DNA from 4 places in the Ewingella sp. C233 genome. Region 1 is predicted to be linked to each of the others. Evidence: predicted binding sites of a transcription regulator. Region 1 holds the regulator's gene; each other region holds the start of a gene.
What was found. Region 1 encodes CRP, which controls carbon source genes, mostly activating them, when cyclic AMP is high. Its sites were predicted from a motif close to ATGTGANNNNNNTCACAT; they were not measured.

Region 2: a site for CRP is predicted at 1,215-1,232, ahead of idnO (gluconate 5-dehydrogenase). Genes of this name have one in related genera too.
Region 3: a site for CRP is predicted at 1,096-1,113, ahead of idnD (L-idonate 5-dehydrogenase). Genes of this name have one in related genera too.
Region 4: a site for CRP is predicted at 1,044-1,061, ahead of ACZRKO_RS03095 (DeoR family transcriptional regulator). Genes of this name have one in related genera too.

Annotation. Positions count from the first base shown of each region.
Region 1 covers NZ_JBUZRI010000004.1:22,816-25,018, reverse strand. Annotated here, with positions in the region: gene ACZRKO_RS17745 (YccS/YhfK family putative transporter) at 1-548, opposite strand, end outside; gene crp (cAMP-activated global transcriptional regulator CRP) at 643-1,275, opposite strand; gene ACZRKO_RS17735 (OsmC family protein) at 1,636-2,043, shown strand; gene ACZRKO_RS17730 (LysR substrate-binding domain-containing protein) at 2,048-2,203, opposite strand, start outside.
Region 2 covers NZ_JBUZRI010000001.1:2,113,051-2,115,253, forward strand. Annotated here, with positions in the region: gene ACZRKO_RS09610 (SDR family oxidoreductase) at 1-390, opposite strand, end outside; gene idnO (gluconate 5-dehydrogenase) at 393-1,157, opposite strand; gene ACZRKO_RS09620 (LacI family DNA-binding transcriptional regulator) at 1,364-2,203, shown strand, end outside.
Region 3 covers NZ_JBUZRI010000004.1:263,646-265,848, forward strand. Annotated here, with positions in the region: gene ACZRKO_RS18740 (benzoate/H(+) symporter BenE family transporter) at 1-1,045, shown strand, start outside; gene idnD (L-idonate 5-dehydrogenase) at 1,197-2,203, shown strand, end outside.
Region 4 covers NZ_JBUZRI010000001.1:657,960-660,162, forward strand. Annotated here, with positions in the region: gene moeA (molybdopterin molybdotransferase MoeA) at 1-843, opposite strand, end outside; gene ACZRKO_RS03095 (DeoR family transcriptional regulator) at 1,096-1,326, shown strand; gene ACZRKO_RS03100 (lysostaphin resistance A-like protein) at 1,475-2,125, shown strand; gene tsgA (MFS transporter TsgA) at 2,196-2,203, opposite strand, start outside.

The DNA.
Region 1 (2,203 bases):
TATTTAGCTTCGAAATAATCCGCCAGTTGCAGATAGAGCTGGCTGAGGCTTTCGCGCATCGGCTGCTCTTCTGACAGCCGGAACCACGCCCAGTTAAACAGCCCGTACCAGGCGGTACCGACGATATACAACAGGGGCGCATGCCAGACAGGCACCACGCCTGCCATGCTGAGTGTGAAGATGGTGGCGACCAGTGCACCGGGCAGCAAACGGGCGTGCAGCGGGCTGATTTCACCCGTCACGCCAAGCACCAGCGCGAACGACAGCATGATAAGCGGGAGCGGAACGTGCCAGTTCACCAGCATCAGTTGCAGCATCAGGCTGCTGAAAGCAAAGAGAGAGCCCCCCACGATCAGGCGTTTGAAAAAGCGCTTATGCGGGGTATCAAGGCCGGAGATATTGCAGCAGGCGGGGACCAGAGAAAATAAGAGTCCCATTTGCAACTGACCGAGCATCCAGCCAATCGCCACAGGAATAGACAGCACCAGCGTCTGGCGCAGGGCATAGTTGACTTCGGGATGGTAAAAAAAACGACGCCATAACGTCATGCGTTGCTTCTTCAGCCGCGCTATCACTGTGTTGTATCCCTATTTCCCAATAAAAACGGCGCGACAGTTGCCTGCCGCGCCGTTTTTCAGGGAATTAACGGGTGCCGTAAACGACAATCGTTTTACCGTGTGCGGAGATCAGGCTCTGATCTTCCAGCATTTTGAGAATGCGACCCACCGTCTCGCGTGAACAACCGACGATTTGACCAATTTCCTGACGGGTGATTTTGATCTGCATACCATCCGGATGGGTCATCGCATCCGGTTGTTTTGCCAGATTCAGCAAGGTTTGCGCGATACGGCCCGTCACGTCGAGGAAGGCGAGGTTACCCACTTTCTCTGAAGTCACTTGCAAGCGTGTCGCCATCTGAGCGGAAAGGCGCATCAGAATGTCCGGATTAACCTGAATCAACTGGCGGAATTTTTTATAAGAAATTTCAGCCACTTCACAGGCAGATTTAGCACGAACCCATGCACTACGTTCCTGCCCTTCTTCGAAGAGTCCCAGCTCGCCGATGAAGTCACCTTGGTTCAGGTAGGAAAGTATCATCTCTTTGCCTTCTTCATCTTTAATCAGGACGGCAACCGACCCTTTCACGATGTAGTAAAGCGTTTCGGCTTTTTCACCTTGGTGAATCAGCGTACTTTTGGAAGGATACTTATGTATATGACAGTGAGACAGGAACCATTCGAGAGTAGGGTCTGTTTGTGGCTTGCCGAGAACCATTAGCTATTATCCTCTGTTGTTATCGCTGCCCAAAATCACAGGGCTCAGAGTTCCCTGTACGGCGTCTTAAAAAGTACGCGCCCTTTTAGCATAAGAACTGTCCAGTAATGCTGCAAGCGGGAGTCGGAGTGAAACAGCGTTATTATTGTTGTTAGCACCGTGGTTTCATGTGAAAACCACAAACCCATCACCGCAATTTACTGAAAAGTGTGTATCGGCTTCGTTTGTAGCACAGGTTTGCGCGGGTGTCTTCTGTTGTCTCGCTTCAGCATGATGGGGATCGGGTTACGTTGCCGGTTTTTGCCTAAAAGGGTAGTCTGAGATAAATTTGGCTGAATATTTATACCAGGAGTAAGGCACATGCAGGCACGGGTAAAATGGGTTGAAGGACTGACGTTTTTGGGTGAATCTGCGTCAGGTCACCAGATTTTGATGGACGGCAATGCGGGCGATAAAGCCCCAAGTCCGATGGAAATGTTGCTGATGTCGGCAGGCGGTTGCAGCGCTATCGACGTCGTCTCTATTTTGCAAAAAGGCCGCAACGATGTGCAGAACTGCGAAGTGAAGCTGACGTCCGAACGCCGTGAAGAAGCGCCGCGTCTGTTCACGCACATCAACCTGCACTTTATTGTGACTGGCAAGAACTTGTCCGACAAAGTCGTCGAGCGCGCGGTGGCGCTTTCTGCTGAAAAATATTGCTCGGTTTCTCTGATGCTGGGGAAAGCCGCATCGATAACGCACAGTTTTGAAGTAGTGGAACCGGAATAAGGCTTTACCAGCGATAAGCCAGACAATGGGCCCGCAGTAAATCCAGAAATCGTCGCGCCGCAAAGGTTAGCGGCGATTTTTGCGAATAGAGTACGCAGTATTCCGCCTGCGGCAGGCTATCGATCGGCAGCAGATGCAATTTGCCCTCTAATCCGAACGG
Region 2 (2,203 bases), on a different contig from region 1:
CATTGGGGTTTGCTGTTTCATCAAACCGACAGCCGCACGGGTGCACAGGAACACACCGGTCAGGTTGGTATTGATCACTGCCAGCCAGTCCTCCACCGCCAGTTGCTCAATCGGTACATCTTTCACGTTGGTTCCGGCGTTGTTAAACAACAGGTCCAGCCGCCCGAAGGTCGTTTTAATCTCAGCAAACAATGCCTCAACCGACGGCGGACTGGTGACATCCAACTGCCGCGCCACCGCCTGCCCGTCAGGAAACTGCGCTACGGCCTGCTCAAGTTTCGACAGATTGCGCCCGGTGATAATCACCGTGAATCCCCCTGCCGCCAGTGCTTTGGCCGCACTCAACCCAATGCCGCTACCGCCGCCGGTGATTAATGCAATTTTAGTCATTTTTATACCGCCGCTAACATGCCGCCATCGATAAACAGCAGATGCCCGTTGACGAAATCAGAAGCTTTAGAAGAGAGGTAAACCGCGCCACCAATCAGCTCTTCCGGATTGCCCCAGCGCGCGGCCGGAGTGCGTTTGCACAACCAGTCAGAGAACTCTTTGTTGTCCACCAGCGCCTGCGTCATATCGGTTTTGAAATAGCCCGGCGCGATGCCGTTAACCTGAATGTTATAGCGCGCCAGTTCAACGCACATGCCGCGGGTCAGCATTTTTACCGCCCCTTTGGACGCCGCGTAGGGGGTGATAGTGTCTCGGCCCAGCTCGCTTTGCATCGAACCGATGTTGATTATTTTGCCCTTCTCACGTTTGACCATATAGCGGGCCACCGCCTGTGATACCAGAAAGACTGATTTCTGATTAACCGCAATGATGTCGTCCCAGTCTTTTTCCGGGAACTCGGTAAATTTATGACGGCGCTGAATACCGGCGTTGTTAACCAGCACATCAATCGCACCAATCTCCTTCTCGATATGGTCAATCGCCTTGTTCACCGCCTGACTGTCGGTGACATCAAAGGATACCGGATGGACAATAAAACCTTCGGCACGCAGGGCTTCTGCGGCGCGGGCGGTCGTGTCCGGTGATGTTCCGTTAACAATAATTTCGGCGCCGTGCTGTGCCAGCCCTTTTGCCAGCAGGAAGCCCAGACCCCGCGTGGAGCCGGTGACCAGAATTTTTTTGTTATCGAGCGAGAAGAGATTTGTCATGATGAATGTCCGCAGATAAAAGTTACTTCACACTTAAACGGTTTATCGGCGGGCAAACTGTGACCCAGATCACTCTACTCCGTGTTAACAAACTCTGTTACCACAAGCGTGATCCCTATCATTTTGCTAACATGTTATTGCCATTTTTGCTGCATAATCAGGCTTATTAATTCAGCATACCTTTTCTTAACACAGGACCCTCGCGGATGAGAAACCAGCGCGTCACACTGCAAGATATCGCGTTACTCGCCGACGTGACAAAAATGACTGTCAGCCGCTTTCTGCGTACTCCTGAAAAGGTGTCGCCAGAAACCCGCGAGCGCATCACCAAAGTCATGGAAGAGGTGGGGTATCCGTTGGAAGATGCCGAGCGCCCACAGAAAACCCCGCGCATCGGTATTCTGGTGCCGTCGTTCAATAATCAGATTTTCTCGGATCTGCTGGCTGGTATTGAGTCCGTTACGTCTCAGCAGGGCTACCAGACGCTGGTGGTCAATTACGAGTACAGCAAAGAGCGCGAAGAAGAGCACATCATCAATTTGCTGACCTATCAGCTGGCGGGCCTGATTCTCACTGACTCCGTGCACACCCTGAAAGCTGATAAATATCTGAATGCCGCTGCGATCCCGGTGGCGCAGGTGATGGATCTCGATGATACGCACGGGCGCATTGCCGTCGGGTTCGACAACTTTCAGGCCGGGTATGACATGGCAGTCACGCTGCTCGCCAGCGGTAAACAGCACGTGGTCTATTTCGGCTCAATGTCAGATGCCCGCGATAAAAAACGCTATCAGGGATATAGCCGGGCAATGCAGGAACGCAATCTCGAACCCATGCATATCACGCCGAATAAAGTCTCTTCCGTCTCCATAGGAGCCGGGATGCTGGCGCTGGCGCGGCAGCTCTATCCGCAAGTTAACGCTGTGTTATGCACCAATGATGATATTGCCGTTGGTGTGTTACAGGAGTGCCTGAAATCGGGCATTAAAATCCCCGAAGAGATGGCGATTTCCGGCTTCCACGGTCTGGATATCGGCCTTGCTACC
Region 3 (2,203 bases), 240 kb from region 1:
CGGCGGGTGGCTGACGATGCTCGGCCTCGGCATGGGCGTGACGTCCATCGGGCTGTCGCTCTGGTACCGCACGCCGGTCGTCACGGCTTGGTCCACGCCGGGCGCAGCGCTGTTAGTCACCAGCCTGCCCGGCACGTCGATTAACGACGCTATCGGGGTGTTTATTTTCGCCACTGGATTAATTTTGCTGTGCGGCGTCACCGGCCTGTTTGCCCGGCTGATGCACTCTATTCCGCAGGCGCTGTCGGCGGCGATGCTCGGCGGCATCCTGCTGCGCTTCGGGATGGACGCCTTTACTTCGTTGCAAAGCAATTTCCCGCTGGCGGGCGCAATGTGTCTGGTCTATCTGCTGGCCCGCCGCCTGCTGCCCCGCTACACGATCGTCCTGACGCTGGCCGCCGGGCTGATTGTTGCCGCATGGCAGGGCAATATCGCATTGCAGGGCCGGGCACTGACTTTTGCCACACCGGAATTTGTGATGCCGCACTTCTCACTGGCTGCCCTGCTCGGCATCGGTATTCCGTTTTTTGTGGTCACGATGGCGTCACAGAACGCGCCGGGCATCGCCACCCTGAAAGCCCACGGCTATAACCTGCCGGTTTCCCCACTGATTTCCTGGACCGCGCTGGTTGCTCTGATCTTAGCGCCGTTCGGCGGTTTTACCGTCTGTATCGCTGCCATTACCGCCGCAATCTGCATGGGTGAAGAGGTGCATCCTGACCCGAAAAAGCGTTATATGGCGGCGGTGGCGGCGGGCGGATTCTATCTGCTGGCTGGTCTGTTTGGCGGCTCGATAGGCATGCTGTTTACCGCGCTGCCCACGCCGCTGATCCACACCATCGCGGGGCTGGCGCTGCTCGGGACCCTCTCAGGCAGCTTGCACCGGGCACTGGCTGAAGACAGTCAGCGCGATGCGGCCATTGTTACGTTCCTGATCACCGCGTCCGGGCTTTCGCTGCTCGGGGTGGGTTCCGCCTTCTGGGGTCTGGCGGGGGGAGTGATCACGCATTTTATTCTCGGTTATTCGCGCAAAAAAGCGGTGTAAATGTTGAGGCCGTTCATGTTCTGGGTAACAGCTTTTCGTAACACGGTTTAAAGTGATACCGGTCACATTTCTGCCCGGCTAAACGCTCTTTACTGGTCCCTATCCTGCCGTCAACGCTGCTGTAGCGGCGCCCAATAAAGAGCGAAAAAAGATGAATATTGACACCCAATCCTGCGTCGTCACCGGTAAAAAAGATGTCTCCGTGGTCGATCAGCAGATCGACTACCAGGGCCAGGGAACGCTGGTCAGAGTGACCCGTGGCGGTATCTGCGGCTCCGATCTGCACTATTATGAGCACGGTCAGGTCGGCGACTTCAAGGTACGCGAAGCGATGGTGCTCGGCCACGAAGTGGTCGGTGTGGTGGAAAAATCAGACACTGACCGGCTGAAACCTGGCCAAAAAGTCGCACTCAACCCCAGCAAGCCGTGTAAAGCCTGTAAATACTGCCTTTCCGGCGATGAAAACCAGTGCACTACCATGAAATTCTTTGGCAGCGCCATGTATTTCCCTCATATTAACGGCGCCTTCACGCAGTACAAAATTGTCGGCAGCGACCAGTGTATTCCTTACGACAATCAGGTCAGTGACCGCCTGATGGTGTTCGCTGAACCGCTGGCCGTCGCCATTCATGCCGTCAATCAGGCTGGTGATATCAGCGGGAAAACGGTCTTCGTTTCCGGCGTCGGCCCGATTGGCTGCCTGATTGTGTTGGCAGCGATTGCCAAAGGCGCGGCAGAAGTTATCGTCACTGACCCCAGTGAACGCTGCCGCACGCTGGCACTGGCCGTCGGCGCGACCCAAGCGCTCGATGCCGCAAATGGCGACTTCACTGCATATCAGGCTGAAAAAGGCTATTTCAATGTCTCTTTCGATGCGTCAGGTCACCCGTCCTCCATCCGCCGCTGTCTGGAAGTGACCCGCGCCCGCGGCACGCTGGTACAGGTAGGCATGGGCGGTGCGGTCAATGATTTTCCGCTGATGATGCTGATTGCCAAAGAGATTAACTGGGTCGGCAGCTTCCGCTTTACCAAAGAATTCAACACCGCCGTCGAATGGCTGGCGAATAAAACCGTAGATCCGATGCCGCTGCTTTCCGCCGAATTCCCGCAGGAAGATTTGGTTGAAGCGCTGGAGTTTGCGCTGGATAAATCCAAAGC
Region 4 (2,203 bases), on a different contig from region 1:
AATCGCCAGTTTCCAGAAACCAATTTCGCCCAGCTCCTCGAGCATCTTTTTGGTGTAATCCGCTTCGCCCACCGAAACACCGCCACTGGAGATCACCAGATCAGCAAAGGCATTGGCCTGTGCAAAGGCTTCACGCAGTGCCTGCTGGTCATCGCGGATGATGCCTAAATCCAGCACCGTACAACCAATCTGCTCGAGCATCAGGCGCACGGCAAAACGGTTGGTATCATAAATCTGGCCTTCTTGTAGCGGCGTGCCGACCGGTTGCAGTTCGTCTCCGGTGGAGAAAATCGCCACCTTCAGCGGTTTGAATACCTCAACGTGCTCCACGCCGAGCGAAGCCAGCAGGGGTAATTCGGCAGCGCCAAGACGCACGCCTTGTGCCAGCACGCTGTCGCCCTGTTTGATGTCATCGCCGATGAGGCGGATGTTTTGACCTTTTTGCACGGCGGCGGTTAACCGCACGCCCGCTTCTGTCACTTCGGTCTGCTCCTGCATGATCACCGCATCTGCGCCCGCAGGCACCGGTGCGCCGGTCATAATGCGGATACAGCTTCCGGCTGGCCATTCACCGTGGAAAGGCGCACCGGCGAAGGCTTTACCTGCTACCGGCAGCACAGCGCCGTCGTGCAGGTCGGCGGTGCGCAGGGCATAACCGTCCATCGCCGAGTTATCAAACGGCGGCACAAACACGGGTGAACGCACCGGTGCGGCGGTGATACGCCCGGCGGCGGCGGCCAGCGGCACGGACTCAACGTCTTTGTCTGTTTTAGCGGGAGTATGGGCGCGCATTTTATCCAGCGCGTCCTGCAATGAGATCAAACCGGCGGTATTGAATTCCATCTTTAAATTCCTTGTAGTGCCCTGCACGACTGGCGGCAGTGAAGTGTGGCAAAAAACATTCCGCTATTATGTCAGAGTAAAGAGTGGCTGAGAAATCGCGCTGACCAAAAACTGCCGATGCAAAAAACGACAGCTTTTTCCCAAAAATTGAGATCGATCCCAAAACTAAGCTGAAAACCTGCGTATGATTACCGCCAGTTATGTGACTTGGTTCACAAATAAATGTCGAGCGCCAACGGGAGTTGCATCGTGATGAAAAGAAACCGCCATCAAGCCATTCTCCGGTTGGTGGACCAGCATGAAGTGGTACAGGTCAGTGAACTGGCGCAGTGGCTGGAAGTGAGCCTGGAAACTATCCGTCGCGACCTCAGCGAGATGCAGGATCAGGGGCTGATTTTGCGCCGCCACGGCCGTGCTCGTCGTCTGATTCAGCAACCCGTCACCGGCTGGATGAACAGTTTGCAGCGCGCCCCGCAGCTGTAATTCATTTCGCAGGATTTAAGAATGCAAAAGGGAAGACATCGCTGTCTTCCCTTTTTTCATGTCCGCAGAAAATTGATGAAACAAACTTGTCAGATACAGATAAAATCTTCGTCACATTATTCGTCACCTTATAGATGGGAAATTTTTCATGGATGATTCACAAGATAAACTCGGTAATTCATTAATTTGTCTGGGTTTGTTTTTCTTATGGTTTATGGTGTCGTTTGCCGTCGCTTTGTTTCCAGCCGCCAAATTACTGATCGAAAATGGCTACGATGTATTTGTATTCCATGTGATTGAAACCTTGTTGATGGGCTATTTATTACTGCGATACCGACAACTTGGCCTGGATGTACACGTCGGTTCGCCAGATCGCGGCATGTTTTTACACTTTGGATTGGCGATTGTCGGGCTGACTTGTATTACACCATTTTTTGCACCGCCCGAGGCCTGGGTCTCAGGATTTTTAAATTATTCATCCACAGCTGATATGACCCGCATTTTGACTCTGCTGGTCATTGCGCCGATTGGTGAGGAAATTGTTTTTCGGGGTTTCCTGTTACAGGCATTTTTGTTGTGGGGCGGTAATGTGGCCAAAATTGGCATCGCTATTAGCGCTGGGCTATTCGCGATGGTGCACTGGCAATATACCGATCCGATCTCTTTCGTAAGTCTTTTTATGAGCGGTGTTTTGTTGGCTTACGCGCGGATAAAAAGTAATGGGCTGCTACTGCCTGTGACTTTGCATATGCTGATTAACGGTATTGGTCTGCTGGCTATTTTGACGGGAAACGTTTGAAATTTGAGGAAATAAGGAGAGAGGCAGTTTAAAGCCTCTCTCTTGTGAACTTCTCACTTTTACTCAGCTTTTAATGCG